One region of the Acidaminococcus sp. BV3L6 genome, then DNA from elsewhere that is predicted to be linked to it. Evidence: riboswitches for the same ligand, from Rfam matches in the RefSeq annotation. Region 1 holds a riboswitch; the other holds the start of a gene.
The links. A riboswitch is a leader RNA that binds a small molecule or an ion and turns the genes downstream of it on or off. The one in region 1 is predicted to bind S-adenosylmethionine.
Positions count from the first base shown of each region.

Region 2: it holds a riboswitch for S-adenosylmethionine, as region 1 does, so the genes downstream of both, metK (methionine adenosyltransferase) here and HMPREF1246_RS06010 (methionine ABC transporter ATP-binding protein) in region 1, are expected to answer to the same signal.

Region 1 covers NZ_AWUR01000032.1:9,692-25,114, forward strand. The annotation lists gene HMPREF1246_RS06000 (ISL3 family transposase) at 290-1,522, shown strand; gene HMPREF1246_RS06005 (methionine ABC transporter permease) at 1,616-2,278, opposite strand; gene HMPREF1246_RS06010 (methionine ABC transporter ATP-binding protein) at 2,268-3,305, opposite strand; SAM riboswitch class I at 3,377-3,477, opposite strand; gene HMPREF1246_RS06015 (hypothetical protein) at 3,569-4,909, opposite strand; gene HMPREF1246_RS06020 (alkaline phosphatase) at 5,121-7,016, shown strand; gene HMPREF1246_RS06025 (hypothetical protein) at 7,070-7,456, shown strand; gene HMPREF1246_RS06030 (ABC transporter ATP-binding protein) at 7,466-8,134, shown strand; gene HMPREF1246_RS06035 (FtsX-like permease family protein) at 8,127-9,350, shown strand; gene HMPREF1246_RS06040 (C69 family dipeptidase) at 9,415-10,878, opposite strand; gene HMPREF1246_RS06045 (dicarboxylate/amino acid:cation symporter) at 11,261-12,514, shown strand; gene gltS (sodium/glutamate symporter) at 12,869-14,110, shown strand; gene lysS (lysine--tRNA ligase) at 14,216-15,423, opposite strand, start outside.
Region 2 covers NZ_AWUR01000009.1:23,408-38,830, reverse strand. The annotation lists gene HMPREF1246_RS02780 (DUF441 domain-containing protein) at 1-10, shown strand, start outside; gene HMPREF1246_RS02775 (L,D-transpeptidase) at 28-702, shown strand; gene HMPREF1246_RS02770 (MATE family efflux transporter) at 786-2,159, shown strand; gene HMPREF1246_RS02765 (Fur family transcriptional regulator) at 2,380-2,802, shown strand; gene HMPREF1246_RS02760 (MBL fold metallo-hydrolase) at 2,986-3,774, shown strand; gene HMPREF1246_RS02755 (hypothetical protein) at 3,784-4,506, shown strand; gene HMPREF1246_RS02750 (S1C family serine protease) at 4,528-5,670, shown strand; gene rlmH (23S rRNA (pseudouridine(1915)-N(3))-methyltransferase RlmH) at 5,667-6,149, shown strand; gene HMPREF1246_RS02740 (PHP domain-containing protein) at 6,162-6,974, shown strand; gene HMPREF1246_RS02735 (DUF362 domain-containing protein) at 7,073-8,200, shown strand; gene citC ([citrate (pro-3S)-lyase] ligase) at 8,210-9,262, shown strand; SAM riboswitch class I at 9,607-9,711, shown strand; gene metK (methionine adenosyltransferase) at 9,761-10,942, shown strand; gene HMPREF1246_RS10730 (hypothetical protein) at 10,944-11,420, shown strand; gene priA (primosomal protein N') at 11,441-13,339, shown strand; gene def (peptide deformylase) at 13,514-13,984, shown strand; gene fmt (methionyl-tRNA formyltransferase) at 13,988-14,926, shown strand; gene HMPREF1246_RS02705 (DUF116 domain-containing protein) at 14,930-15,423, shown strand, end outside.

The sequences.
Region 1 (15,423 bases):
ACGCTAATACATTAACACGTTAATGAAGTCATGGCAAGTCATTTTTTTGTTTTTACCCTTCTGCCTCCAGACGCCCGCTATCAGTGTAAAATGTGATACAGGGTTCTCGTGTCCTTTCTGACAGTTCGAGGAGAAAAAAAGGTTCTATAATTTATTTTGGGGCGCTAAAGTGACCGTCCAGATGCGTGTCCTCTCAGCGCCTACTTTTTTCAATAAAAAAATAGGCATATGCACTCAAATCCTCTACAATTAAAGTGATCAAACAATAAAGAAAGTGAGTTGAATACATATGCCTTCCCTAGATTATATCGAAAAATTAACAGGAATTAAAGAGGAATGGATTCAAAATTTAAAGGAAACGGAATCAGCCTTGGTTTTAGCGGTTCAGCTGCCGCCTCAAGAACACATCTGCCCTCATTGTAAGGCCGCTACAAGACGCGTAAAGGGATACTATACGCGCCTCATCAAACATTCCCCACTTTTCCATAAAGAGTTGCATCTCCTGTATCGCCAGAGACGCTATATATGCAGCTGTGGTCACACATTTAACGAGAAGAGCCCCTTTGCCTCTCCGTATTTCCAAACCTCTTCTTCGCTTCAACAAGTCATGCTCCAGGAGCTGCGTCAACACCTTTCTTTCCAAGAAGTGGCCAGACGATGCCATGTCAGCACCAGCCAGGTCATTCGTGTCTTTAATGAAGTCCATATTCCTCGTCCCAGTCACCTTCCCCGCGTGCTTTCCATCGATGAATTTAAAGGAAATGCTGCGGGTCAGAAGTACCAGGTCATCATCACTGACTTTGCAAACAAGCGGATAATGGTCATTCTTCCGGCACGAACCACACCGGCTCTGCTCCAGCATTTCTATCAATTCCCCATGAGTGAACGACGAAAAGTAGAATTTGTCACAATGGACATGTCTATGCAGTTCCGTTCAGTCATAAAAACGATCTTCCCCAAGGCGCGCATCGTGGCAGACCGTTTTCATATGATCCGCTTAGTCCAATGGGCCATGGAGCGCGCTTACAAAGCAGAGCAAAAGCGCCTTTGTCACCATAGCCGAATGTTTAAGCCCAACAAGACAATCTTAACGAAACCATATGAGAAATTAACCGAAGAAGAGCTTATAAAGCTGGAGGGAATCCTTCGCTGTTCTCCTCGTCTAAGATGTGCTTACGCGCTAACATACGCATTTTCCAAGGTGCTTCGATTCAAGGATAATGCCAACATTTCTTGGGCACTTTCAGCATGGATAGACCTGGTAAAAAGCGCTGATTTACCGGAAATGAACTCTCTGGTTAAGTCCTTTACCTATTGGTACGAAGAAATCAGGAGCGCCCTTATATATCCTTACTCCAACGGCTTTACTGAAGGCTGCAACAATAAAATCAAGGTATTAAAACGGATTTCATTTGGTCTGCGCAATTTTGAGCGCTTTCGTAATAGAATCTTGTACATTAACACACGCAACGAAAAAGGACACGCACTGTATTCAGTGCATGTCCTCTCCAGGAGTGCATAGACACTTTAGCACCCCAAAATTTGACAAAGAACCGAAAAAAAGCTGCAAAGCCATGTTTTCCATGACTTCACAGCCAGATTGTTGCAGCGTACATTACTGCATCTTTGTTTTGTTCAGTTTGGCGCTGATATAGTTCCCGACGGACTGGACGAGCTGAACCAGGGCAATGAGGATGACGACCGTTGCCGCCATGGTATCTGCCTGGAAACGCTGATATCCGTAACGGATAGCAAGGTCACCTAGTCCACCGCCGCCCAAGGCACCGGCCATGGCAGAACTGCCGATGAGACTGATGATGGCAAGGGTCACGCCAAGGACGATGGCATGCATGGATTCTGGAAGGAGCACCTTCCAAATGATCTGGATGGGACTGGCTCCCATGGATTCGGCGGCCTCAATGACACCTGGATCGACTTCAAGGAGGGACGATTCAATGATGCGCGCAATAAAAGGCGTTGCCGAAATGGTGAGCGGCACAATGGCAGCCGTCGTCCCGATGGAAGATCCCACAATGATCCGCGTAAGGGGAATGATGGCCACCATGAGGATGATAAAGGGCGTCGAACGGGTGGCATTCACAACAGCCCCTAAGACGCGGTTGATGCCCTTGTTTTCCAGGATATGACCTTCCCGTGTGACGGTAAGGATGACGCCCAAAGGCATCCCGCAAAGGGTAGCAAGGGCCGCCGAAAGAAAGACCATATAACAAGTCTCTCCCAAAGATTTGATCAGCATCTGAATCATACTACTTGACATATCCAATCACCTCAATCTGCAACTTTTGCCCCTCAAGGTATGACAGGGCTTCCTTCAAATGGGCCTCATCTCCGTCCATGCCAATCAGGAGCGTTCCATAAGGCGTATCCTGGAGCGTTTCCACGTTGCCGGAAAGGATATTGACATCGATATCGTACTTTTTGATGAGGACCGTAATGACCGGTTCCCCGGCACTGTCACCAAGGAAATGCAAGCGCACAAGGGCCTTGTCACCGCTGGTATACTCCTTATGGAGGTCGAGCTTCTTTACCAGTTCCGGGACAATATCCGTCCGGGTACTTGCAACAAATTCCTTGGTCGTCGGATTCTTCGGATTCGTGAAGACTTCATAGAGGGGACCCTCTTCAATGATACGGCCGCCTTCAATGACCGCTACATGATCACAGATTTCTTTGACGACGTTCATCTGGTGGGTGATCATGACAATCGTGATATGAAGCCGTTTATTGATGTCCCGCAAGAGTTCCAGAATAGATTCCGTCGTCTGGGGATCAAGGGCGCTTGTAGCTTCGTCACAAAGAAGCACCTTAGGATCGGAAGCAAGAGCGCGGGCAATACCGACGCGCTGTTTCTGGCCGCCCGACAGCTGGGAAGGATAATGGTCGCGGCGGTCCGTAAGACCGACGAGATCCAAGAGAGGTTCCACTTTCTTTCTAATTTCATCCCTGCTTTTCCCCTGGATTTCCAAAGGAAAGGCAATATTGTCATAGACCGTCCGGCTGCTTAAAAGGTTAAAATGCTGGAAGATCATGCCGATTTCCTGACGGGCCTTGCGCAGTTCCATTTTGGACAGTTTAGTCATGTCCCTGCCGTCAACGATCACTTCGCCACTCGTTGGCTGCTCCAGCATATTGATGCAGCGAACCAAGGTACTTTTACCGGCGCCGGATAATCCGATGATTCCATATATTTCTCCTTCCTCAATGGATAGGTTGATATCCTTTAAGGCTTCCAGGTCCCCGCCCTTTGCATGGTAAACCTTGCCGATATGTTTCAGTTCAATCACAGCGACTCCCTCCTTATGAATAAAAAATTCCTCTTCATCATTATGAAGAGGAATGGGTCGATTCATATTCGTCTTCATCTGCCAGGAAAATCCTGTTGGACTTAGCACCGTTCACTTTCGTGTGGTTGCCGTAACATCATGGGGCCATTCCCTCCGTTACTCTTGATGAATAATTCCTTAAAATCATACCGGATTCATATTGTTTTGTCAAGGGGAGTTTTATCTCTGTGCACAGATTCCCCGTCCCTAAGACACAAAGCACCTTACTTTCCCTTTGCCTGCGCAAAGAGCCACTCCTTAATGGCATCAAAGGAATAGGCAAAGCTCCACGTATACATATGGTTCCCGCCCTTAAATACTGTATAGTAGATATGGGTGTTAGGCCGTAACAATTGCTCCATTTTGTCATTGAGGGTCCCTACAGGAAGTGTGCTGTCCCAAAGCGTCTCATTCCGCGCCACCTTTACGCCTGCTTTTTCCCAGAGTGCGGTCGTTTCATTCATTGTGGGGTAGGCTTTATTATCCCCTTCACAGACGGTGATCCAAAGGGGCTTATCCTTGAGGACCTGCATTTCCTTGGGATCCCATTGGCAGGCCACAAGATACTGGGCCGCAAAAAAATCGGGGTAGCGGTCACTGATGGCAATATTGGCCATACCGCCCTGGGACTGTCCTGTTCCATAGATCCTGTTTGGATCGACAGGGTAGGTCTTGACTGCATAATCAAGGAAATGCTTGAGCAAGGTGAGACCCTTTGTCCAATGATGATCATCGGCGGTCAGCATACCCAGTTTCGTCACAAGCTCAGACGTATACTGCGGGGCAACAACAATCGAGGGGTGCTTTGCCTGAAAAGCAGGATCGGTCCAGACCGTGGCCCCGTTACCTTGATAAAGCGGCGTCGTAAGATCATCATTATTGCCGCTCATATCAACGCCAAAGTAGACCAGGGGCAGTTTCTCTCCCTGCTTGATTTCCTTGGGCAGATATAGATTATACGGCAAGGAAATGCCCGTTTCTGGGTCTGTAAAGACTTTCTGCGTAAAGCGGGAAAGATCGGGTTCAAGCGTTCGAGTCGACGCTATGAATCGGGTGGTGCCAGGGCTTTTATCCCCTCCCGCGCCAGTTACTTCCCCCACTTGTTTGACTGCAATGCCAAGATCCGGGGCTTTGCGATCAGAATGACCATCAAGCTTGGGTTCCTGCCTCATTTTTTCCTTTGTTTCCTTTTGGGGCGGTGCGGGCAGTGTTTCAGGCACCGTATTTTCTGTCTTTACCTTCAAGATGACATAGCGGCCTTCCTCAGCTGCCTTAAGGGCGGGCAAAGAGCGAGTTACCTGGACGCTTTCAAGGGTACCCTTTGAAAGGACATAATCTTTGGGAGAAACGGAACTTGCCAGAAGGGGCTCACTGTAAGTCAAAATGACTTCCGAAATTTTTTCCCCATCGCCAAAGACGCGGGCCACACCGGTCACCTCGTTGACGGTGGGCGCCGCTTCTCCGCTTCCCATAAGGCCCACCAGGATCAGGCACAATAACCCTTGCCCCAGCCTGCGGCCGATTACGGCTTCTTTTATGCCGCCTTTTTTTATCCGTATAAACATGAAAAGACCTCCTCAGCATGAAATCGATTCCATTCTAGCAAATAGAAAATGAAAATAAGATGAAAGAAAAAAGAATAGCTGCCGTTGTTTGGCCGCGGCAATTTACGGTAATTTTACCAAGCTTTTGCAGAAACCTCCAGTTTCCTATGCTACACTCCTTCCATATAAAGAATCTTTTTCTTTGAAGCAAAATCATAGAGGAGGTTTGTTTATGAACACAAAACGTAAGCTTCGCCTATTTATCCAACTGTCGATGTTAGGGGCCCTTTCCATGGGCATCACCTCGACCCATGATGCCGTGGCTTTTGCGGCAGCATCCTCCATCTCGCAGGTGGCTGAATTCCATAACCGGATGCAGGAGACGGCAGATAACGGTGCCATTACCATCCTGCCAATCAACCGTGCCAAATTCTGGGCCGGTCAGCGGTTTGACTTTGAGGTGGAATTTCCCAAAAACAGCACAAACTTCAACGTCGGCATCAACGGAGAAGGGGCAGAAAAAGTCTTTGGGAAAAAGGCCATCATCACAGACTACGGCACCCACATTTCCTACCGCATCAACAATGTCACCTTTGACAAAATCGGTGAAAAAAGGGTAACGGCTTCCGCCAGCGGCCTTTCTGGAAGGCTCCAGGCAAAAGCCGCCTATACGGTGGTCCAGGAAAAAGCAAGGCGGCGCGCCAAGAATGTCATCCTCTTCATTGGTGACGGCATGAGCATGCAGGCAAAGGAACTGGGCCGCATCCTTTCAAAAGGCCTTTCAAACGGAAAATTCAATGACGTCCTTTCCATGGAAAAGATGCCAAGCCTTGCCCTTGTCACAACAAGCGGCTATGACTCTATTGTAACGGACTCGGCAAACTCCATGTCCGCCTATATGACGGGCAATAAATCCGTCGTCAATGCCATGGGTGTCTACGAAAATAGGACCAAAGATCCCCTCGATGACCCAAAGGTGGAAACGGCAGCGGAAATCCTCTCCCGCAGTAAGAAGATGAGCTACGGCATGGTTACGACCGCGGCTGTTACGGATGCTACACCAGCGGCCGTCACGGCCCATACGCGTCGACGTGGGGAACAAAACTACATTGCTGCCGATTTCCTCAGTCGCAGGAATCCGCCAAAAGTGGTCATGGGCGGTGGGGCACAGTTCTTCCTTCCGCTGCAGACGCCCGGTTCCAAACGCAAGGATGACCGTAACCTGATCCAGGAATTCAAGGATAAAGGTTATCAATTTGCCGGCACCAAGACGGAATTAAATGCTCTCAACGGCGATCAGCCCATTCTGGGGCTTTTCACCATGAACCACATGAACGTTTACATGGACCGTGAATTCCTGCCCAAAAACAGCAAGGTCCTGAAAGGGTTTACTGACCAGCCTGGCCTCCTTGATATGACAAAAAAAGCCGTATCCGTACTTGAAAAAAATCCGAATGGCTTCTTTCTCATGAGTGAAGGCGGCAGCATTGATAAGCAGCTCCATACCATGGACTGGCAGCGTTCCACCTATGACACCATCGAATTTGATCAAACCATCGAATGGGCGCAGGACTACGCCAAAAAGCACAATGATGATACACTTATCATTGTCGTTGCGGACCATGCCCACGGCATCAGCATCAGCGGCACCTATAAGGAAGAAAATGGCAAGACCGGCCGCGAAGCGGTTCGCGTCTACGGCGATGCCAAGTGGCCGACCTTCGTTGATGAAAACCACGACGGGTATCCCGATAACCCTGATCCGGATGTCACCCTGGCCGTGCAGTACGCCAATGCCCCGGACCATTACGAAAATTATCGTTTCCAGCCTGAACCGACTGTTCCGGCAACGACCGATGCCAAAGGAAACGTCATTGCCAACCCGAAACGCGCACCCAAAGAAGCCCGTCTTGTCCAAGGCGACCTGCCGACGACAACCGGAGAAACGAGCGAATGCCATTCTGCCGACGATGTAGTGCTCATGGCCCAAGGCCCTGGTTCTGAATACTTCCACGGCGTCATGGACAACACGGAAGTCTTCTTTGGGATCCTTCGCGCCCTCGGTGTCGACGCCCATAAAGGCACGCCGGAAGTTTCCTTTACATCAGAAAGCGGTGACAGCAAGTGAGATTGGAAAAGGTCTTCAGAAGGTTTCTTGCTTCCCTCTTCCTATCCATCACAATGAGTATCGCCTTGGAGGCCAATGCGGCCTCCTTGGATTTTTCTGATATGTACAGCGGAGCAAGTTCGGAAGGGCTCGTCTTTTCGGATACCCTGAATTCCCTGAATGGTTCGGAAGTGACCATGACGGGGTTCATGGCGCCGCCCTTAAAACCCTCCATCAATTTCTTTGTCCTTACGGAAACGCCCATGGCTGTTTGTCCCTTCTGTTCCACCGATGCAGACTGGCCCTATAACATGGTTGTCGTCTACGTCAACGGCAGTGTGGACGCCCTACCTTACGACCAGGAAGTGACCGTAACGGGGACCCTGGATCTTGGCAGCTATATGGATGGGGATACGGGCTTTGTGAGCCAGGTTCGCCTTCTTGAAGCCACCGTGGAATAGGAGGTCCATATGCTCAAAGTTACCCATTTGGTCCATCGCTATCCTGACGGGAGAAGATTCCTGACAGCCCTTTCCGTGCCCCATCTAGAAGCCTATGACGGCGAAGCGTGGTGCATCACAGGACCAAGCGGCAGTGGAAAATCGACCTTTCTCCATTGCCTTTCAGGTCTCCTGCGCCCTACAGAAGGGGATATTTCTTATAAGGGCCGTTCCCTTACCCTTGATATGTCGGACGCAGACCTTGATGTATTTCGGGGCCGCACCATTGGCTGCCTCTATCAAAGGTTTAACCTCCTGCCCTTTCTTTCAGCCCGGGATAACATCCTCCTTGGCGCCCATTTTGGCGGTGTGCCGAAAAAGGAGGCCGAAGCTAGACTGTCAGCTCTTGCAGAAAAGATGGGCCTCATGCACCTTCTTTCCCATTACCCCAATGAACTGAGCCAGGGGGAAGAACAGCGAACCGCCCTTGCCCGGGCTCTCATCAAGGAGCCGCCAATCCTCCTTGCCGATGAACCGACAGCCAACCTGGATGAGGATAATAGCCGCATCGTCATTCATCTGCTCCTTGACTATGTGAAAGCGCACAACGCCCTAGTTTTTGTAGCAAGCCATGACCCTATGGTGATTCGTTCCTTCAGCCACATCCTGCCCCTTCATAAAGGAGGCGCCCATGCTTAGAAAAGCTGCGTTGCGGCAGCTCATCCACCGGCCCATGACAACCCTTCTCATGATACTCATCATGGGCCTTTCCCTTGGCATCAGCCTCTTTTTATCGGCCCTCCACGAAGGGATCCATGAAGGACTCACAAAGGCGACGGAACCGTTTAGCCTGCTTGTAAGCTCACCAGGAAGCCAGTATCAGCTCGTTCTGACGTCCGTCTTTTTACAGGACCGGCCCCTCCCCAACCTTCCCTATGAAGAAGTGGATGCTCTCTCAGGCCAGAAAAATCTCGTCAGGTTCGCCCTGCCCTTGGCCTTTGGTGATTCCTACGGAGGTTATCGCGTTGTCGGGACGACGGGCGGCATCTTTGCCATGACGACGGGGAAAAATAAGGACAAGTGGCTGATCCTTCAGCAAGGCCGTCCCTTTTCCGCGCCCTATGAAGCCGTCATTGGTGCGGACGTCGCGCGGCGCCTTCATCTAACCGTTGGATCCACCTTTTCTTCCCTCCACGGTCTCGTCCAAAAAGGCCGCGCCCACAAGGAGCATCCCTACACCGTCGTTGGCATCTTAACCGACGTCAAAGGGCCCTATAACCAGGCCATCCTGACTTCCATCGAGTCCATTTGGGACGCCCATGAGCACAAGAAGAATAAGAGGCTAGAGGCCAAGAAGGCGGATAATAAGACGCACAATGACCATAAGGAAGTAAGCGCCATCCTCGTCGAACCTGTAGGCTACAGCGAAGCCTACCAGCTTGCCGCAAAATATCAGCACCGCAAAGACGCCATGCTCGTCTTCCCGTCCCAGAGCATCGTCCAGCTCTTTAATCTCATGGGCTGCGGCGAAAGAATGTGGCAGAAAGTGGGACTTTTCCTCATAGTTCTTTCCACCCTTATCGTCGTTATGACAAGCTATCTTTCAAGCCTCTCGAGACTTCGGGAATATGCCATCATGCGTGCCCTCGGGGCTACGGGAAAAGACATTTCCCACATTTTCCTTTGGCAAAACGCCTTTCTCGTCCTTTGCGGCACCGCTGCAGGCACCCTTTTAGGAATCGGGGCCTATACTCTCTTAGCCCACGCCCTTGCGTCAACGACGGCCCTTTCGCTGCCACTTTTTTCCTTTTCACCGGTCATGGGAATCCTCCTTGCTGCCACGGTGGCAGCAACCCTTCTATTAAGTCTTATTCCTTTGAAAATCCTGAAAGAAAAACTGGCCTCCATGATGTGATCCTTAATAGAAAAACTCCTTCCAATCCATGCCGGAAGGAGTTTTTCTATTCTTACGATACGGCTTAGGCATCGCTGCGGGAGAAGCCATTTTTCATGGCCATGCTCGCTTCGTAAAGGACCTTGCCTAGGCAGGTATCGGTCTTTTCCTTTACCATAGCCGCCATGGCGGCATTGGCCTGTTCAAGGAAAGCCGTCACGCCGCCTTCGGCTTCTTTTTTATCCGTATCACAGATCATGGCGTGAGCCGCGGAGGCAACGGCCTTTTGGTAGCGCTCAATGGCACTTGCCGTGCGGGCATAGTGGGCATCGGCAAGGGCGCCGATGAGGCGATTAGCCCAGTAGAATTCTTCCGTCGACGGCACTGTCCCCGCATGGTTCAAATAGTCCGGTGTCTTCGTCACATTAGCATAAAACGGCACAAAGGCATTGAAGACATTGGAGCCTTCCGCAATCCACATAAGAGCCATACGGTCCTTTTTGGCGTAGGGCCGCAACTGGGTTAGGGCAACAAAGTTATTGCGATTGATGCCGATGGGACGATACTTGCCTTTCAGGGGATGGTCCACCTTGCTGTAACAGTCAAAAGGGGTTCCTTGGTAATGAGCACTGAGGACATACTTTACATCTTCGACAGTCACCTTCCGTTCCGGCATGAGGCACCAAGGCAGGTCATCATCTTCAGGACCGTAATCGGCATCAGGACCATCCCACAAGGCGGAATGGGGATTGAAAAAGCGCAGCATGAACCATGCCCGGGGCGTATTGTATGTGTGATCCGCATCATCATGACTGCCAAAAGCGGCCCGCGCGTCAAAGGCAAAATCCTTTTCAAGGGCATAGTCTTCTCCTTCATGGATGGTCAGGTCAAGGTGATTGTCCCGAATAAAGGAAATAAGGTCTGCGCTGCACATATGGTCTTCCTGAGCTCCAAAGGCATCGACAAAATCCAATAAATCGATTCCCTGCTGATTGGGCATGACCACATACCCATCATCAGGAACGCGTTTGGCAATCCAGTGATGACCGCCAATGCTTTCAAACCACCAAACTTCATTTTCATCCTGGAAACCGACACCGTTCATTTCATAGGTCCCATAGCGCATGATGAGGTCGCCCAGCCGTTTGACACCTTCCCGGGCACTGTGGATATAAGGCAGGACCAAGGTGAGCATGTCCTCTTCGCCAATGCCATCTTTTACAAGCGGATCGGCGCCAAGGACGCGGGGATTTGAGGTGATGGTCTCCGTTTCGCTCATGGCCACATTGAGCTCATTGATTCCCGCTTCTCCCCAAATACCTTCATCTGCTTGGGCATTTGGCATGGCTGTATAGCGCAGGGGCGTTTCGGTCAGCTCGATTTCAAAAGCAGACAGGACTGACCGATAGTGGCGGGGTTGGTCTTCAGGATTGACTGTAATAAATTTCTTCGGCGTAAAACTTCCCGCACCGGAATCCTCATTGCGGGCCATCATGGTCGAACCATCATAGGTTGCATTTTTTCCGACAAGCAGCGTTGTACAGGGCATACGGATCCTCCTTTATCTCTTGTCAAAACTTACCTAAAAGGAACGCAGAAGGCGTTCCATAAAATCCTATTCTCCACCCTCGCACAAAGGGCAGGGTATATTTTTATTGTAGGCGATAGGAGGCATCTTGGCAAGAAAGGCGCCGCATATAATTCCTACTAAGTTAATGTATTATCCTTTTCGCCATGCTGAAAAAACTTGAAATCTCTGATTTTTATTGCATTTTCTCAATTTCCTATGATATTATATGAATTATTCTCATTAGGTAGAACCTGATGAAGAAAGATCCATGGGGGGATCTTTTCCATTTTTCAAAAAAGAAAGGAAGTCCATTATGACCCAAGAAAACCAAACCCATGTCAAAGACACAGCCAAAAATGTCATGGCCCGCAACAATCCCCTTGCCCAAGGGCGTCAGCTCGCACTTTGGATAGGAGCCCTCATCATTGGTGCCGTTCTCGGCTGGATGAACGTTCCCTTCCTCAACCAACTCTTCAACTTCATCGCTACCGTCTTCACCCGCCTCTTTCAGTTCATTGCTGTACCGACCATTGCCTTGGCGGTCATTACGACCCTTTCCATGATGGGATCCAAGGAGGAAACGAAGAAAATCTTCAAGCACACCATCACCTATACCCTGCTCACGACTATCTGTGCCGCTGGGATCGGCCTGCTCCTGTATCTCTGGATCCAGCCGGGCAACCTGCCGACAGAGGCCATCGGTGCCGGCGTGACGAATGTCCCCCAGAACATTGGCAAGATGAGCTACTATGACCATATGCTCTCCGTCATCCCCAACAACATCCTGACCCCCTTCCTGACGGGGAACGTCCTTTCCATCCTGCTCATTGCCACCGCTGTTGGTCTTGCCTTTGCCTTTATGCCGGAAACGGAAAACACGAAAACCCTTCTGCGTGGCATCAATGGGGCCCAGGAAGTTCTCTTTGCCCTCATCCGTGCCCTACTGAAGGTTCTTCCCATCGGCATCCTCGCCTTTGCGGCCCAGCTGTCTTCCCAGCTTGAAGCCGGCGTCATCGTCGGTGCCCTAGGCCGTTATACGCTCGTCATCATGGCCGGGAACCTCATCCAGTTCTTCATCGTTCTGCCGCTCTTTCTCCTCATCCGCGGCCTCAACCCGGTCCGCGTCATGAAAGCCATGTCCCCGGCTCTTGCCGTTGCCCTCTTTACAAAGAGTTCCGCTGCAACGCTTCCTGTCACCATGGCTTCTGCGGAAGAAAACATGCGCATCAATCCCTCCATCAGCCGTTTCGTTCTCCCCATCTGCACAACCATCAACATGAATGGCTGTGCCGCCTTCATTCTTGTTACATCCATTTTCCTCATGCAAAATGGCGGCATGGAACTATCCTTTGGAACCATGATTGTCTGGCTCTTCATTTCTGTCTTTGCTGCCATCGGAAACGCCGGTGTACCCATGGGCTGCTACTTCCTTACCCTGTCGCTCATGAGCGGTGTCGGCGCCCCCATTGGCATCATGGGAATCATCCTCCCCATCTACACCATCATCGATATGATTGAAACCTGTGAAAACGTCTGGTCCGACTCCTGCGTCTGCAGTATGACCCAAAATGACCTGAAAGATGAAATTCCTTTCACGGTGGAAATAGAAGCCTAAGCACACGAAAAAGGTGCTTTTCCCCTTGATGGGATAAGGCCCCCAATGCTTTTAAGAAGCGTTGGGGGCCTATTTTGGGAGGCGAAAACAGTGCCGCAAGTCCACATAACGTCAAAAACCTTTTTTGACGCTCATTAAATTCCTTGTTATATTGGGCGCTTTCCTGACGGCATCTGCTGTATACTTTGAAACATCCGATTTTCTCCCATTCAGGCTTTGCTGAATCTTTGCCTTTCCTATCAATCTTTTTGATCGAACAAAGGGGAAAGCCAATCTTTTTGCATGCCCGTTCACCCTATTTTTCGCTAAAATGGAATCGTAGGGATATGACAACTTAGGAAGGAAGCGATTCATATGGTTTTGGACTTTTCATCAGGTTCTCTCCTCATCAAAGCCGATGCGGTCTGCACGACAGCCCTTGCGGCCATCATGCTCCTCATCGGGTACTGGATCAAGGACAAGAGCACGGCCCTCAGGCGCTACTGCATCCCGGCTCCTGTTGTCGGCGGTTTCCTCTTTATGTTCATCACCTTTATTGGCCATCAGACGGAAGCCTTTGCCTTCAAGTTTGATACCTACTATCAAAATCCCTTTATGCTGGCCTTCTTTACGACCGTAGGCCTCGGAGCAAGCCTCTCCCTCCTCAAAAAAGGCGGGACCTTGCTCATCATCTACTGGCTCACGGCAGGCGCCATTTCCATCTGCCAGAATGCCATCGGGATAGGAATCAGCATGGCTACGGGACTGGAAGCCCCTTATGCACTCCTGGCCTCAGCCATTTCCATGATTGGCGGCCACGGCGCGGCCGGTGCCTACGGAAAGACTTTTGTGTCCATGGGCTACCCAGCAGGTCTTGAAGTGGGGATGGCCGCGGCGACTTTTGGGCTCATCTCCGCCGTCCTTGTAGGCGGTCCCCTGGCCCGCGTTCTCATTGAGCGCCATCATCTGACACCGGATATGTCGGAAGATTTCAAGGATACAGGCGTTGAAAACGTCAACGCCGCCACAGGCGAGAAACTGGACGGTCTCACCATCATCAAGAACGTGACGGCAATCCTCGTCTGCATGGCCATTGGAACCGTCATTTCCGGGCGCATTGGGGCCCTTATCGGCATGAGCTTCCCCACCTATGTCGGAGCCATGTTCGTGGCAGTCATCCTGCGGAACGTCAATGAATCGGCTCATTTCTATCAGTTCAGCTTCTCCCTGGTGGATTCCATTGGCGACGTCATGCTGAACCTATATCTTGCCATTGCCCTCATGACCCTCCGTCTTTGGGAACTTTCGGGACTTTTAGGCGGCGTCATCCTCGTCGTTGCGGCCCAGGTCCTTTTCATGGTCCTTGTAAGCTATTTCATTGTCTTCCGGATCCTCGGGAGCAACTACGATGCGGCCGTCATGTGTGCCGGCCTATGCGGGCATGGCCTTGGTGCCACTCCATCAGCCATCGTCAATATGACGGCAGTCAAGGAAAAGTATGGCATGAGCCGCAAGGCCTTCATGATCGTGCCGATTGTGGGCGCCTTTCTCGTCGATATCATCTATCAGCCCCAGACGATTGCTTTCATCAAGTATTTCGTCCATGCCCTGAAATAGAGCATGGTTAAAGGCCCTTCTCCTTCGTAGGAAAGGGCCTTTTTGCGGCATAAAAAAGACCCCGCAGGGAAAGGAATCCTTTCCTTGCGAAGTCTCAGGATAACATTAGCAGAGCTTGGCCCCAGCCGGAATATGGGGATCAAGCATGAGAAGGTTCAGTTTGCGTTCTTCCCCTTCATTATATTCGGCGCTTAACAGCATCCCACAGGATTCGATGCCCATCATCTTGCGCGGCGGCAAGTTGACAATGGCAACGAGGGTTTTGCCGACAAGGTCCTCCGCCTGATAGTACGCCTTGATGCCTGACAGGATGGTCCGGTCCGTACCCGTTCCGTCATCGAGTGTGAACTGGAGAAGTTTCTTGCTCTTAGGCACTTCAAAACAGTCCTTGACTTTCACTACCCGGAAGTCGCAGCCAGCAAACTGATCAAAATCAACGAAATCCTTGAAGAGCGGTTCAATGGTCACATTGGAAAAATCAATCTTTTCCAGCGCCACGGTCTGCGGAGCATCCACCGTTTCAGCGGGCGCGGCTGGAGCAGCTGCCACAGATTCGTCTTTCTTTTCGAGTCCCAGGGGCTTCATGGTCGGGAAGAGCAGGACATCGCGGATGGAAGCCGAATCGGTAAGCAGCATGACAAGACGGTCAATTCCAATACCCAGACCGCCCGTCGGAGGCAGGCCGTGCATGAGGGCATTGATGAAGTCTTCATCCATCATACCGGCTTCATCATCGCCGTTATTGCGTTCTTCCACCTGTTTTTCAAAGCGTTCCTTCTGGTCGATTGGATCGTTGAGTTCCGTAAAACCATTGCAGATTTCAGAACCGTTGATGAAGCCTTCAAAACGATCCGTGACTTCTGGATCAGCAAGGCTGCTCTTAGCAAGCGGCGAGATTTCTTTAGGATGACCCATGATGAAGGTCGGCTGAATGAGGTTCTTTTCAACGAATTCATCAAAGAAGGCTTCCAGAATCTTGCCAGGGCCGAAGGTCGGCTGGATTTCGACGTTGGCATCAGCAGCCAGCTTGCGGGCCGTTTCAACATCGCGGACACCCGTAAAGTCATAACCGCTGAATTTCTTAACGGCTTCAACCATGGTCATACGAGGCCAAGGCGGAGTCAAGTCGATTTCCTTGCCCTGATAGGTGATTTTCATGGTGCCCAAGACGCGCTGCGCCGTTTCTGACACGAGTTTTTCCGTAATATCCATCATGGTTTGATAGTCACCATATGCTTCATAAAGCTCGATGGACGTAAATTCCGGGTTATGCTTGATATCCATCCCTTCATTGCGAAAAATGCGGCCAATTT
Region 2 (15,423 bases), on a different contig from region 1:
GGGTTCCTAAGAAAGGAAGTCTTAAATATGAATAAGCAGAACCGGTTCTTTCGCCATAAGGGACTTGCAGGGGCACTTGCCATGGTTGCTGTCATTCTTGCTGTGGCCTTTGCTGCGGGCTATCATTTGCCTGATGCGGCAGCTAAAAAAGGAAAGGAAACCGCAGCCCTGACGGAGACACAAAAACAAATGCCTCAAAAGGCACCGGAACCGGCTATTTCCCCGGAAAAGGCAAAGGAAGCCGACCGCAAGGAGTCTATTAGCCTTGACGCGTCAAAAAGCTACCATATTATAGTCGAAAAGAAGGCCCATCGACTGTCCCTTCTGTTGGGGGATACCGTGGTCCGTTCCTATGGCTGTGCCATTGGTAAGGGCGGCCTCGGACAGAAACAGCGGCGCGGTGACAATATGACCCCCGTTGGGACTTTTACGGTTGATGAAATTGATGATGCTTCTTCCTGGACCCATGACTTTGGCGATGGACGGGGTGAAATTGCCGGGGCTTATGGCCCTTGGTTCATCAGCCTCGATACAGAGGCCCTTAGCGGAGGCGCTTGGGATGGCATTGGGATCCATGGAACCCATGATCCTCAAAGTATTGGGACGGATGCATCTGAAGGATGTATCCGTCTTCACAACGAAGACCTTCAGGAATTGCGTTCCGTCGTCAAGGTGGGCACTGTCGTTGAAATTAAAGACTAAGGATTGCGCTTTGTTGCTGGCAAGGCAGATTCCCTGAAAGGAATCTGCCTTGCGGTCATTTCAAAGGGAAAGGAGAAACTCATATGGCAGAAACTTCACAGCAGAATATTTTGGGCTATGCTCCCATTGGAAAACTTCTTAAATCGTTTGCTTGGCCTGCCATCATATCCATGGTGGCCAATGCTTTATATAATGTGGTCGATCAGATCTTCATTGGCAATGCCGTTGGTTATCAAGGCATTACGGCAGCGACCGTTACTTTCCCCATTGTGACCATCAGCATTGCAGTCAGCGGTCTTATCGGGATTGGGTCTTCCGCTTACGCGGCGATTCTCTTGGGTGAGGGCCGTCGTGAGGACGCGGAAACGGTTCTCAATACCCAAACGACAGCTGGTCTTTTTGTGGGAATCGTTCTTATGGTTTTGGGACTTTTTTATCTGGACCCGCTGCTGCGCGTTTTTGGTGCTACTGATGCTACGCTTGCTTATAGCCGTGATCTGGGTGGGGTCTATATCTTGGGCCTTCCTGTGACGATGCTCATGATTGGATGGTCCAATATGGCCCGTACAGATGGTGCACCTTTATTTTCCATGAAGGCCCTGCTTTCAGGGGTCTTTTTGAACTGCATCCTTGATCCGGTCATGATTTTCCTGCTTGGATGGGGCGTCCTTGGTGCCGGGATTGCCACCGTGACCGGACAGATTGTTTCAGCGCTGCTGCTTTTCCAATATTTTTGGCACCATGGCACGCTGCGCTTAAAAAAAGCAAAGCTCTGTCATCCGGATTTTTTAAAACTGCGCCGTGCTGTCGCCATTGGCGCTTCCAGCTGCCTGGTCCAGGTGAGTGCCACCATCATGCAGATTATCCTCAACAATTCCCTCCTTTACTATGGCAATCAGGCGGCTGTCGGTGGGGATGCAGCCATTGGAGCCATGGGGATTGTCATGAAGGTCAATATGATCTTTATCTCCATTTCTGTCGGCATTGGGATTGGGGCTGGGCCCATTATCGGGTTCAATACAGGTGCGAAACACTACGACCGCGTGCGCAAGGCATATTTTCTGGCCGTCCGATATGCCCTTTTGGTAACGACTGTAGGCTGGATTGCGTGCGAAACCATTCCTCATGTGCTGCTTCAGTTCTTTGGGAGCTCGGATGCGCCGCTTTTCCTCCACTTTGCCCAGGATGCCATGCGGATTTTCTTGGGTGGCGTCTTTACGGCAGGATTCCAGATTATTTCAACAAGCTATTTCCAGGCGACCGGTCAGCCGCTTAAAGCGTCCATCCTTTCCATGCTGCGTCAATTTTTCCTGCTCGTTCCTTTAACGCTGATTATGCCTCTTTACTATGGGCTGTATGGAATCCTTTATGCCGGACTTGCTGCTGATTTCATTTCCACCTTGGTCATCATCCTGTTTGTATGGAAAGAAGCTAAACGACTTGACTCACGAGCCTAATAATCGCGATTATTAATTCTAATAATACTTATTAAAAATAAATCAAAGCTTTAATGTGGCATGGCGCCTAGTACTTTAAAAAAATAACCTTGACTAATTTAAAGGTAATGATTAAAATATAGTCAGATAATCATTATTAACTATTAAAATGGGTTTAGTGATGAGCGCATCTTTTGGAGGAAAGGGCGCAGACGATATTTTTTACGGGAGATGATTGATTATGTATACTGCCTCCGAACTTGCCAAGATCCTTCGGGATAATGGGTGCAAGGTCACGCCGCAGCGACTGGCTGTGTATGACATGCTTTCCCATACGACGGAGCATCCGACCGCAGAAATGATTTACCAGAAGGTCAAGGAACAATATCCGACGATGAGTTTTGCTACAGTTTATAAATCTGTAGAAATCTTCAGCAAGCTTGGTGTTATCCAAGTGCTCAACACAGGGGAGGACAGCTTCCGCTACGATGCCAAGACGAGTGAACATCCTCACATCAAATGCACGAAATGTGGACGCGTCAACGACGTTTCCCATCTGGATGCAAGAGCTGTGGAAAGCCTTGTTGAAAATGAGACGGGCTTCAAAGTCAATGGTCATCAGTTCTATTTCTACGGAATCTGCCCGGATTGTCAGAAGAAATAAGGGTGATGAGAAAACACCGGACTATTAAAGTTCGGTGTTTTTTTACATCTCCGCCACGAATTTGTTATAATTAGGCGTATACTGTTGGGGTAAGACCCATTTTTATCAAGGCTGCTTCCAATGGTGATACATAAGGCCTAGGACATGATCCTGGGTCAATTGAGAGAAAACCAGGTATTTTCTATGAAAACATCGTTCAAAATTTCTGTTCTTGCCAGTGGAAGTAGGGGGAATGCCGCCCTTATCCAAGTTGGCCCGACGGCAATCCTCATCGATGCCGGGATTTCCTGCCGGCGGATTGTCCAAGGACTCAAAGAGAGGAACCTTTCGCCGCGTGATCTCGGCGGGATTTTTCTCACTCATGAGCATAAGGACCATATTGCAGGTCTTGAGGTTTTTGCACGGACCTATGGAGAGGTTCCCATCTTTGCTAGCGAAAAAACCTGGACCCGCCTTCCTTTTCGGCGTACCATGAACCGTGACCAGATGCGTGTCCTTCCTAGAAGCTGCGTGGTAGGCGGCCTCCGGATCCAACCTTTTTCAATTCCCCATGATGCCATTGACCCTGTCGGTTATGAGATTTTCTATAATGAACGCAAATGCACTTATCTTACAGACTGCGGCTTTGTGACAAAGACCTGTGAACAGGCCGTTGATGGAGCAGAAGCCTTGATCCTTGAGGCAAACCATGATGAGGATATGGTGCGGGGTGGTCCTTATCCAGCACCGTTAAAGGCCCGAATCCTCGGGCAGGAAGGCCATTTATCAAATCGTGCCGCGGCAGATCTCCTGGAGAAGGTGGATGTGCCGCCTGAGGTTGTCTTTTTGGCTCATCTGAGCGAAATGAATAACTCACCGCGCCTTGCCTATGATACGGTGAAAAGCGTCTTGGAAGACAATCCCAGGACGCGGGATGTGACCCTATATGTAGCCAGTCAAAAAGAGGCGGTCAGCAATTTTTCCTTGAAATAAGGTGAATCCATGAAAAAGAAGTGCTTGTTTCTCAGCGGCTTGCTTTCGGCCCTGCTCTTAGTGGGGGTATCGCCAGTCCAAGCCGCGCCGGAGGTATACCAAACAAAACAAGAGGCAGAGGCCGCCCTTAAGGCTCATGCCAAGGAAATCCACGAAAATACATTGCGCTATGGCGTCAGCGTAACAGAAGGCAGTAAGCTCGTCGAAGACAATCGTCTCTATAAAGATGGTAAGATGCCTCCCCTTACAGAGAAAATGGATGTTCTCAACGCTCTTTTTAGCAGTATGCTGAAAAAGGAGAATCTTGACTTGAAGGTCCGTACCCTTCGCGTAGCAAAAGATGAGGGAAAGGTTACCATTGGGAATCCGACCCTCTTTTTCCGAGCGGTCGACCTGTCGGATTATAAGATTGTTGAGCTTGGAAAGAATCGGCGCGTTGCCATACCCGTGGAGTTCATCGTTCTTCATCGAAAGGATGCGGAAAAGGCTTTGAGCCTCGTTCCGCTTGGCTATCTGGAAGAAGATAGGAATGGGAAGAAAACCTATGCTCTGCTTGATTTTGAACATTACAGTACAAAGGAACTCGGCGCCCTCAAGGAAACGAAGGACCTAGTGAAAGCGCGTCGGACAAAAATTGCTAAGGAAAGCCGTGATGAGGCCATCGCAGGCCTTCTATTTGCAATGAAGCAAGAATCTGCAGCAGCTCCTTCCAAGGCAGCTGCTCTGCAATAACAATAGAGGGGGAAGCCATCTATGAAAAAGCATATTACTGAGAAAACCCTGATGAAAAAGACCTTGCTTGCCCTTGCTGCCATGAGTGTCAGCATGAGCATCTTTGCTGCCGGCTGCGGCTTTGCGGGAAAAGCTCCGGAAAAGGAGAACTCGACGTCCAAGCCCGCTGTCACGCAAGAACAGAAAATGCAGGAAGTCGAAAAGAATATGAGCTCGGCGCGCAATACGCCGATTGTGAAGGCCGCCAAGAAGGTTGGTCCTACGGTTGTTGGAATCACAAACAAGGCCTTGGTACGGGATTATTTCAACAGGACCCAGCTTGTTGAAAAGGGCGTCGGGTCAGGTGTCATCTACAGTAAGGATGGGCTTATCGCGACCAATAACCATGTCGTCGAAGGCGCCAAGGAACTTGTAGTCAGTCTGCCGGACGGAAGGACTTATCCGGGCCGCGTGTTGGGGACGGATCCAACGACGGATCTTGCTGTTGTAAAGATTGATGCCAAGGAAGATCTGCCTGTTGCTGAATTTGGCGATTCCGACAGTCTGATGGTCGGTGAGCCTGCCATTGCCATTGGCAATCCCCTGGGTCTTGAATTCCGCGGTTCGGTTACAACGGGCGTCATCAGTGCTCTCAACCGTTCTGTCGATGTGGGGGAACGAAATTTTAAATTGATCCAGACCGATGCTGCCATTAATCCGGGCAATTCAGGCGGAGCCCTTGTCAACGCCGATGGGCAGGTCATTGGAATCAACAGTGCCAAAGTCGCCGTAAGCGGTGTCGAAGGCATTGGTTTTGCCATTCCCATCAACGAAGCAAAGCCAATCCTGGAAGCGCTGGCAAAAAATGGGCGGGTTGCCCGTCCCTTTCTCGGTGCCAGCCTCATCGATGAAGAAACAGCTCAGCGACTGGGGTTTGGACTCGATCTTCGGGGCGGTCTCTTTGTTGCGAAACTGGTGGCCGGCGGACCTGCTTATCAAGGCGGGATCAGACCTAATGACATTATTCTTAAGTTTAATGGAAAGGCTGTGAAGACCGTGGCCGCCCTTCGGGATGCCCTGAATGCCTGCAAGGTCGGTGACACGGTGCCTGTCACGATCCTTCGCGGCGATGATGAAGTGGATAAATCCGTGACGCTGACGGAAATCCCGAGGACCAACTCGTGATTCGCATCACCCTTGCCTGTGTAGGGCGCCTCAAGGAAGACTATCTAAAACGTGCCGAAGCGGAGTTTGTAAAACGTCTCGGCGCCTATTGTCAGCTTGAGACCAAAGTCATCATGGAGGAAAAGATGCCGGATCGGGTATCTTCCCAAGAAGAAAGGCAGATCCTTCAAAAGGAAACAGACCGTCTTTTACGGATCATCCCGGAGCATTCTTTCGTCATTCTCCTTGATCTTAGGGGAAAGGAACTTTCTTCCCCTCAGTTTTCGCAGAAATTGGAAGCTCTTATGGTCCAAGGTGTCAGCCACCTGACTTTTGTCATTGGCGGTCCTTTTGGGTATACCGATGAACTGCGGAAAAGGGCCGATTTTCGTTGGTCCTTTTCACCGCTTACTTTTACCCATCAAATGATTCGTATCCTTCTTTTGGAGCAGGTTTATCGTGCCTTCAAGATTATGCGAAACGAAAAATATCATCACTAAGGAACCTACCGTATGAATCGAAAAGTTGACCTACATCTTCATACCATTGCGTCGGATGGTAGCTGGACGCCCCGGGAAGCGGTTCTTGCCGCCAAAAAGGCAGGACTCGGAATCATGGCTGTGACCGATCATGATTCTCTTGGAAGCGTGGCTCCTGTCATGAAACTTGCCCCCAAAGAGGGCATCGAGGTGATTGCCGGCGTTGAGATGTGCAGTACTTATGAAGGGCGCTGCTTTCATATCCTAGGCTATGGGTTTGATTGCTCGAACCCTATTCTTCTAGCACATCTTGCCCATAACCGCCGTCTTTTGGAAGAAACGGATGAAAGGGCCATTGGAATCCTATCTGAAGAAGGTTGGCCCGTTTCCATCAAGGAGTATCGGGCCTATGTCTATGATCCGCGCCGCGGCGGTTTCAAGGCCCTCTTTTATCTCATCGATAAGGGGCTATGCCGGGATGTAAAGGACTTTTTCAGCCGCATCTTCATTAAGAAGCGGGGCCTTGATTTTCCTGTTTTTCCCTCTATCGAAGAGACCGTGGCGACCCTTCACAAAGCTGGCGGGGTGGCCCTTTTGGCCCATGCGGCAAGCCACTTTCATGGCCCGGGGCTTGCTAGGACTTTGGAGGCAGTAGGGGAAAAGCCTCTTGATGGCTTTGAATGCTATCATCCTGCCCACAGCAAGGAAGATACAAAGACCCTCCTTGCCTACTGTCAGCAGCACCATAAGCTCATCAGCGGCGGCAGCGACTGTCACGGCCGTTTTGTTGACGGGCGCATCATCGGTCATCCGGATATCCATGAATCGGAAATCCGCCTCTTCTAAAGAGGAACGGACCTATGGTAAAATAATTAGAGCGGACATGGCGCGCCTTTTGTGGAGCGCCTTTTTCTTTAGCACTGTCAAGAAAAGGGGAGAACAACATGACAAAAGCTAAGGTTTATATGACGGATTTTCGTGTTCCTGTGGGACTTAGCCTGCCGGAAAAGCTCAAGCGCCTGTGTCGTCGTGCGGGTATGGAAAAGGAAATTGATTTTGAAGGAAAGTATACGGCCATTAAGATGCATTTTGGGGAACTGGGCAATCTGGCATCCCTGAGACCCCAGTACGTCCATGCGCTGGCAGACCTTGTAAAGGAAGCCGGCGGCCTGCCCTTTTTGACAGACTGCAATACCCTGTATCCCGGCAGCCGTAAAAATGCGCTGGAACATCTTGAATGTGCAGCCCTAAATGGCTACAACCCGATTACAACGGGCTGTCAGGTCCTCATTGGTGATGGGCTGCGAGGCACCGATGAAGTGGAGGTCCCGGTTCCAGGAGGGGAGTATATCAAGAAGGCAAAGATCGGCCGCGCTATCATGGATGCTGACGTCTTCATCAGTTTGGCGCATTTCAAGGGCCACGAATCAACGGGTTTTGGCGGTGCCATCAAGAATATCGGCATGGGCTGCGGAAGCCGGGCCGGCAAGATGGAGCAGCACTCTTCTGGAAAACCTGTTGTCGATGAGTCGCTCTGCCGTGACTGCAAACGCTGCGCCAAGGAATGCGGTTCGGATGCCATCACTTACGAAAAGGGCAAGGCCCACATCGATAAGACGCGATGCACTGGCTGCGGCCGCTGTATCGGGGCGTGTTCCTTTGATGCCATTGAAACCGTGGAGTGGGATGCCAACGAGCTGCTTGACCGTAAGATGGCGGAATATGCCTTGGCCGTCGTTCATGGCCGGCCTGCTTTCCATGTGAACCTCATTGTCGACGTGTCGCCCAATTGTGACTGCCATGGGGAAAATGACGCGCCTATCCTGCCTAACCTCGGCATGTTTGCGTCCTTTGATCCTGTCGCCTTGGATCAGGCCTGTGCGGACGCCTGCCTTGCCGCTTCTCCCTTGATGAACAGTCAACTTTCTGATCATCTGGCCGAGAAGGGATGGGAGAACCATCAAGATCATTTTCTTGATAGCAATCCCCGTGTCGATTGGAAAACGACGCTGGAGCATGCAGAAAAGATCGGTCTTGGTACCCGCGACTATGAACTTGTGGTCATGAAATAAGGAGAAGTTATGTCCGATTATCAAATCAGCCCCGTCTATCCCGGCGATACCCGTACCTTGGCAGATGTTAAGGCTTTGCTGCAGCAGGAAGGAATTCGCCTTGATCCCCATGTGGATTACACTTGCGTCATGTACGATGAAGAGTACCATGCTATCGCCACGGGCAGCTGCTTTGGCAATACCCTGCGCTGCCTGGCTGTTAGCCATGACCATCAGGGTGAAAGCCTCATGAATGAGATTGTGTCCCATCTCATCCAGTATGAATATGACCGAGGAATCATCCACCTCTTCCTTTATACAAAATGTTCATCAGCCCTCTTTTTTGGAGATCTGGGTTTCCATGAAGTTGCCCGGGTGCCAGATCAGGTTGTTTTTATGGAAAAGGACCCGAATGGCTTTACCTGCTATTTGGATCACCTGGCGGGAAAAAAGACGCCCCAAGGGCGCATTGCTGCTATTGTAATGAATGCCAATCCCTTTACCTTGGGACACCGTTATTTGGTGGAGCAGGCCTGTAAGGAAAATGATTGGCTCCATCTTTTCATGGTCAGTGAAGATGCCAGCTATTTTCCCTATGCGGTCCGTAAGCGGCTCATCAAAGAGGGAACTGCCGACCTTAAGAATATCATTTATCATGACAGCGGTCCCTATATTATCAGCAGTGCCACGTTCCCCAGCTACTTTCAAAAAGATGATTTGGCGGTCATAGAAAGTCATGCCAACCTGGACCTTGCTATTTTTGTAAAGATTGCCGAGCGGCTCGGCATCAAGGCTCGCTATGTGGGGGAGGAACCGACAAGTACCGTCACGCGACGCTATAATGAAATCATGGCCCAGCGCCTTCCTGAAGCGGGTATCTGCTGCCGCATCATTCCCCGCAATGTAAAAGGCGGGGAAACAGTGAGTGCCTCAACGGTCCGCCGAGCCCTGCATGACGGGGATTGGGAGACCGTGGCCCGCATGGTTCCGGAAGTCACCCTTGCATTTCTACAAAGTGACGAAGCTCGTCCTATCCTAGCCCGCATCTGCAAGGATGACCTCAAAAATATTGTTCATTACTGATATCAAAGAGGCTGTGAAGAAATGATGGATTCATTTTTTGCGGCCTCTTTTTTCTTTTCTTGGTAATTTGATTTTTCCTTGGCAAGGTGGACATGGCTGTCTTGATGGCAGGACGTGGGAGGTAACGGCACGTGGGTAGAAGGAAAAGCCCCCAGGCAAGGCTCTCCTACGTGAAACGAATCCTTGTACGATGAGGCATGGATCCACGGTTTCCAAGTCATCTTTCTTAAGCTATGGGTTCACACTCTGTATCCATTCGGCCTGATTCCTGGTCTGAGGAATGACCAGTGTGCCCCTTGCTATTCCTACTGTTTTCGGGTATAATAAATTGTCAAAATTCCATATGCTCATCAAGAGTGGCGGAGGGAATGGCCCTATGAACCCACAGCAACCATGGCCTCATGGCCAACGGTGCTAAATCCTGCAATGTAATGATTGTAAGATGAGAGAAGATAAGGACTCTCATCGTGAGAGCCTTTTTTCTTACCCAAAGGAGGAATCATGAGAAAATTCTTTACGTCAGAATCCGTAACCGAGGGACATCCTGACAAAATTGCCGATCAGATCTCTGACGCTGTCCTGGATGCTATCCTTGCCAAAGATCCCTATGCCCGCGTTGCCTGTGAAACGCTTGTGGCAACCGGTCAGATCCATGTGGTTGGGGAAATTTCCACGGACTGCTATGTTGATATTGCCAAGATTGCCCGCCAGACCGTTATTGATATCGGCTATGACCGTGCCAAATACGGGTTTGATGGATCGACCTGCGGCGTCCTCATCTCCATTGATGAACAGTCCCCGGATATTGCTCAGGGCATCAATGAATCGGATGAAGCCAAGCAGGGTAAAGAGGACAGTGATGACAAGATCGGTGCCGGTGATCAGGGCATGATGTTTGGCTATGCCACGGATGAAACGCCGGAATATATGCCGCTTCCCATTTCGCTGGCCCACCGTTTGGCCCGTCGCTTGGCTGAGGTTCGCAAGAATGGAACCCTGCCTTACCTGCGTCCTGATGGAAAGACACAGGTGACCGTAGAGTATGACGGCGATTGTCCTATCCGCGTCGATACGATTGTTGTGTCGGCCCAGCACAGCGAAGAGGTCAGTCAGGAAACCCTGCGTCGGGATATCATGGAACAGGTCATCCGTCCCATTGTTCCCGAGGGGTTCCTCGATGAAAAAACCAAATACCATATCAATCCGACAGGCCGTTTTGTAATCGGCGGCCCCCAAGGTGACTCCGGACTGACAGGCCGGAAGATCATTGTTGATACCTATGGCGGCATGGCCCGTCACGGCGGTGGTGCGTTCTCCGGTAAAGATCCAACGAAGGTGGATCGTTCCGCTGCTTATGCAGCCCGTTATGTAGCAAAGAATGTTGTTGCAGCTGGACTTGCCAAACGCTGCGAAATCCAGCTTGCCTATGCCATTGGTGTGGCTCGGCCCGTTTCCATCAGCGTCAATACGTATGGAACAGGGGTCATCGATGATGCCCAAATTGCAGATCTCATCGAAGAGACCTTCTCCCTGACGCCGGCAGGAATCATTCGCAGCCTTGACCTGCGCCGCCCGATTTACAAACAGACCGCGACTTACGGACATTTTGGCCGGACAGACGTAGACTTGCCTTGGGAGCGGCTTGATAAAGTGGATGAACTGAAAAAGGCGTTGAATTGATATGGATTATGCAAAGGTTGCTGTCAACCTGCCCCTTAAGAACCTCTTCCGGCAATTTACCTACAAGGTTCCTCCCAGCCTGGACTTTATTGGTGAAGGCTGGCGGGTCGTGGTGCCTTTCGGACGGCAGCTCCTGGAAGGCTTCATCGTAGAGGCAGATGAAGCTCCTGATGCCAGCCTTGCAATCAAATCCATTGTCGACGTCGTCGGGACGGAACCTTGGTTTGATGAGGAGATGCTGGGAACTGCCCACTGGATTGCCCAGTACTACCTCTGTCCTTTGGCAGAGGCCCTGCGGCTTTTTATTCCTGGCAAAAAAAGCATTGCTGCCGTAGGACGCTACTATGCTGAGCCCGGTGCAGAAGGGCTCCTTTCCGAAAGGGAAAGGAGCCTTTACACCTATTTAGCCCAAGAAGGGGCCATGACACGCCGAGAGATTGCCCGTCTTGAGGGGGGGAAGGGGCCCTTAAAGGCCTGATCACCAAGAAAGCGGTTTCCTTGACCTATGAAGTTACCTATAAACTTAAGGAAAAATTCGAACGGACCGTTGCTCTTTCGACAGATGGTCTCGCCCAGAAAGAAGCGGGGATTCTGCGCGGGAAAGGACAGCTCCTTGTTCTTTCCCTTCTGCAAGGAACGAATCCGCTTCCTGTGCGTGTCCTTGAGGACCGCGGCGTATCAGCTGGCGTCATCCGGAACCTTGTGTCAAAAGGCATCCTTACCGAAGGAAAGCAGCGGGTCCTGCGTGACAGCTACCATGCGGACGCTGCTCCCAGGGATGAAATGATCCTTACCGATGAGCAGCAAGCGGCCATCAATGCCGTCGAAATCTGCCGCAAGAGGGGAACGTTCCATACGTTTCTTTTGCGTGGGGTGACCGGAAGCGGTAAGACCGAGGTCTATCTGCGCCTGACCGATAAGGCTCTGCGGGATGGAAAACAAGTCATGGTCCTGGTACCTGAAATTGCCCTTACGGATCAGATTGTGAAACGCTTCAAGTCCTGGTTTGGCAATGCTGTCGCCGTGGCCCATTCCAAATTATCGGCCTCGGAACGGGCTGATGTCTGGGACCGGATGAGAAACGGAAAGGCCCGCGTCCTGATTGGGGTTCGGAGTGCCGTTTTTTGTCCTTTCAAGGATTTGGGACTTGTCATCATCGATGAAGAACACGAAAGTACCTACAAGCAGGAAGAACGGCCGGGCTACAACGCCCGCCTTGTTGCCCAAGTAAGGGCCAACGCTCACGGTGCGCCTGTCGTCTTGGGTAGCGCAACGCCGGATCTGGAAACGTACTACTGGGCCCAAAAAGGACGCTATACGGAACTTATCATGAATGAGCGTGCCCATAAGGGGGCTCATCTGCCGGCCGTTTCCATTGTCGATATGCGGGAAGAGCTGCAAAAAGGCAATAAAAGCGTCTTTTCCGATACGCTCCGTGATGCCATTGAAGAGACGGTCAAGTCCGGTGAGCAGGCTATTATCCTGCTTAACCGCCGCGGTTTTTCGACTTTTGTCATGTGTCGTGACTGCGGTGAATCAATCCAGTGTCCCAATTGTGCCGTCGCCCTTGTGTATCATGCCAAACAGGCACAGCTTGTCTGTCATTACTGCGGTCACACAGAACCGGTACCTAAGGTCTGTCCCAAATGCGGGAGCAAACGGATCCGTTTTTTTGGAACGGGAACGGAAAAGGCAGAAGAGAGTCTCAGGACCCTCTGCGAAGGCATCCGTCCCTTGCGGATGGATCAGGATACGACGGCAAGGAAATTTTCCCATGAAAAGATCATGCGCGCTTTTCGCAGCGGCGAGTACAACGTCCTTTTGGGAACACAGATGGTTGCCAAGGGACATGATGTGCCCAATGTGACTCTTGTCGGAATCCTTTCTGCTGATTCCACCCTCAACTTGCCTGACTTTCGCAGCGGTGAGCGCTGTTTTGCCCTTTTGACACAGGCGGCTGGCCGAGCCGGGCGGGGGGATAAGCCGGGACGTGTTATTTTTCAGGCCTACGATGCGGAAAATCCTATCCTGCGCATGGCGGCCGAACAAGATTACGTATCCTTTGCCCGGGATGAGCTGAAGCAGCGTCAGGATCTTCAATATCCGCCGTTTGTGACCATGCTGAAGATGACGGTTCATCATGAAAGTGAGACAAAAGCCTTGGAACTTGCCCAGCGCTTTGTTAATGCCTTGGAAGCCTTTCAGTTGGAGTCTAAGGTGCCATACCAGATCCTTGGGCCCTTTCCGGCCCTTGTGCCCGTTGTTAACAGGGTCTGGCGCGTCAATGTCCTCATCAAGAGCCAGCATATGAAGCCAATCAAGGACTGGATCCGGGCTTCTGGATTTCTGGAAAATGGAAACCTATATTTTGATGTCGATCCCATCAGCGTTATCTAGAGGCCATTGCAGGGCCATCTGCAATGGCCCTTTTTGGCTTTGCGGCATTGCCGTCTAAAAACGTGCATTCCCCTGGTCATATGTGATAGAATAAAGGGTAAAATAACTGCGTCAAGGCCCACTTTTCCTGAGTGGGAAGAAAAAGACCGCATGAATGATAAAAAGGAGAGAACCATGTCCCTATTACCGATTGTAAAAGTTGGGGCTCCAATCCTTCGCGAGAAGGCAGAAGCCGTTACCCGTTTTGATAAGAAATTGGAAAAGACCCTGAAAGCCATGGCTGAATCCATGTATGCCAACAACGGCTGCGGCCTGGCTGCTCCCCAAATTGGCCTTTCCAAGCGTATGATTGTCATTGATGCCGACGATGGGGCAGGCATCCGGGAGTTTGTAAATCCTGTCCTTTCTGAATTCAAAGGCGAGGAAATCGATACGGAAGGATGCCTCAGCGTGGATGATTATGAAGGGGAAGTTAAACGCGCGGCTGAAGTGACGGTCCGGTTCCAGGACCGCAAAGGCGGTCATTGGCGCCTTACAGCAAGCGGGCTCCTAGCTCGTGCCCTGCAGCATGAATGTGATCATTTGGATGGGATCCTCTTCATTGATCGGGCCTTGAGCCTGAGCCCCAAAAGGAAGGCGGAATAAATCGTGAAGCTTGTATTTATGGGAACCCCGGAATTTGCTGCCTCCAGTCTCCGGGCCTTAGTGAAACAGCAAAAACATGAGATTCTTGCTGTTGTGACCCAGCCGGACCGTCCCAAGGGACGGGGCCATAAGCTGATGATGAGTGCGGTCAAGGAATATGCCCTTGCCGTGAATCTGCCGGTCCTTCAACCGGAACGGGTGAAAGATCCGGCCTTTATGGAAGAAATGAAGCGCCTTTCCCCTGATTTGATCGTCGTAGCGGCTTTTGGACAGTTCCTGCCCAAGGCTCTATTGGACCTGCCGCCTTTTGGCTGCATCAATGTCCATGCTTCCCTGCTGCCGGCCTACCGCGGCGCCGCACCTATTCATTATGCAATCTTAAAGGGCGAGAAAAAAGCTGGCGTGACCATTATGCAGATGGATACCGGAATGGATACAGGCGCCATGCTGGAAAAAGTTTCCGTGCCCATTGGGCCGGAAATGACGCAGGGTGAACTTCATGATGAATTAAAGGAAAAGGGCGCTGCCCTGCTTCTTCAGACCATTGATGACCTATCAGCAGGGACCGTGACCGCAGAACCCCAAGAAGAGACCAAAGCAACGTACGCATCGCTGATCACGCGGGATATGGAACATCTTGACTGGACGCTTTCTGCAGATGCCCTTCACAATCAGATTCGTGCCTTTAACCCCTGGCCGGGCACGTATACGATTCTGCCGGACGGCAAACGACTGAAGGTTTGGAAGAGCCATGTTCTTCCCGGATCGGCTGAGCAAGCTCAACCAGGACAGATCCTCGAGGCAGACAGCAAGGGCTTTCACATTGCCTGCGGCACGGGCGTCCTTGCTGTCCTTGAATGTCAGCCTGAAGGCAAACGGGCAATGGCGGCCCAGTCATTTGTAAATGGTCAGCAGATTGCAGTTGGAGAGATCCTTTCGTAAGGAATGATAATCGTGAGTAGACCTAAGAAACGGCTTTTTATTGTGCTTATTTCCCTTGCCGCCCTTCTTATGGGCGGAGCAGCGTATGGCCTGTGGCACATCATGGTTCCCGGTCTTGCCGCATTACATCCCGCCTTGCCCCTTGTTGTGGGTCTTGCAGTTCTTTTTCTTGCCCTCAGCCTTTTTGTGGGGATTGGTGGGATTGTCCTGGCCATTCTGGGATTCCCTACGATCCGGTTCTTTTATTTCTGGGCGTGGAATGTCATCAACCTGATTTACCCCATTGCTATCTTCCTTGGGGAGATGATGCACATTTCAAAGATGCGGATAGAGCAGTCTTTTATCGAAGTGAGCAACCATTTGGTCCGGCGCCAGCACATCAAAGTGCCTGCGGACCGTCTCATGATTCTCACGCCTCACTGCCTGCAGCTGGATACCTGTCCCTACAAGGTTACACGGGACATCCATAACTGTCATCAATGCGGTCGCTGCGGCGT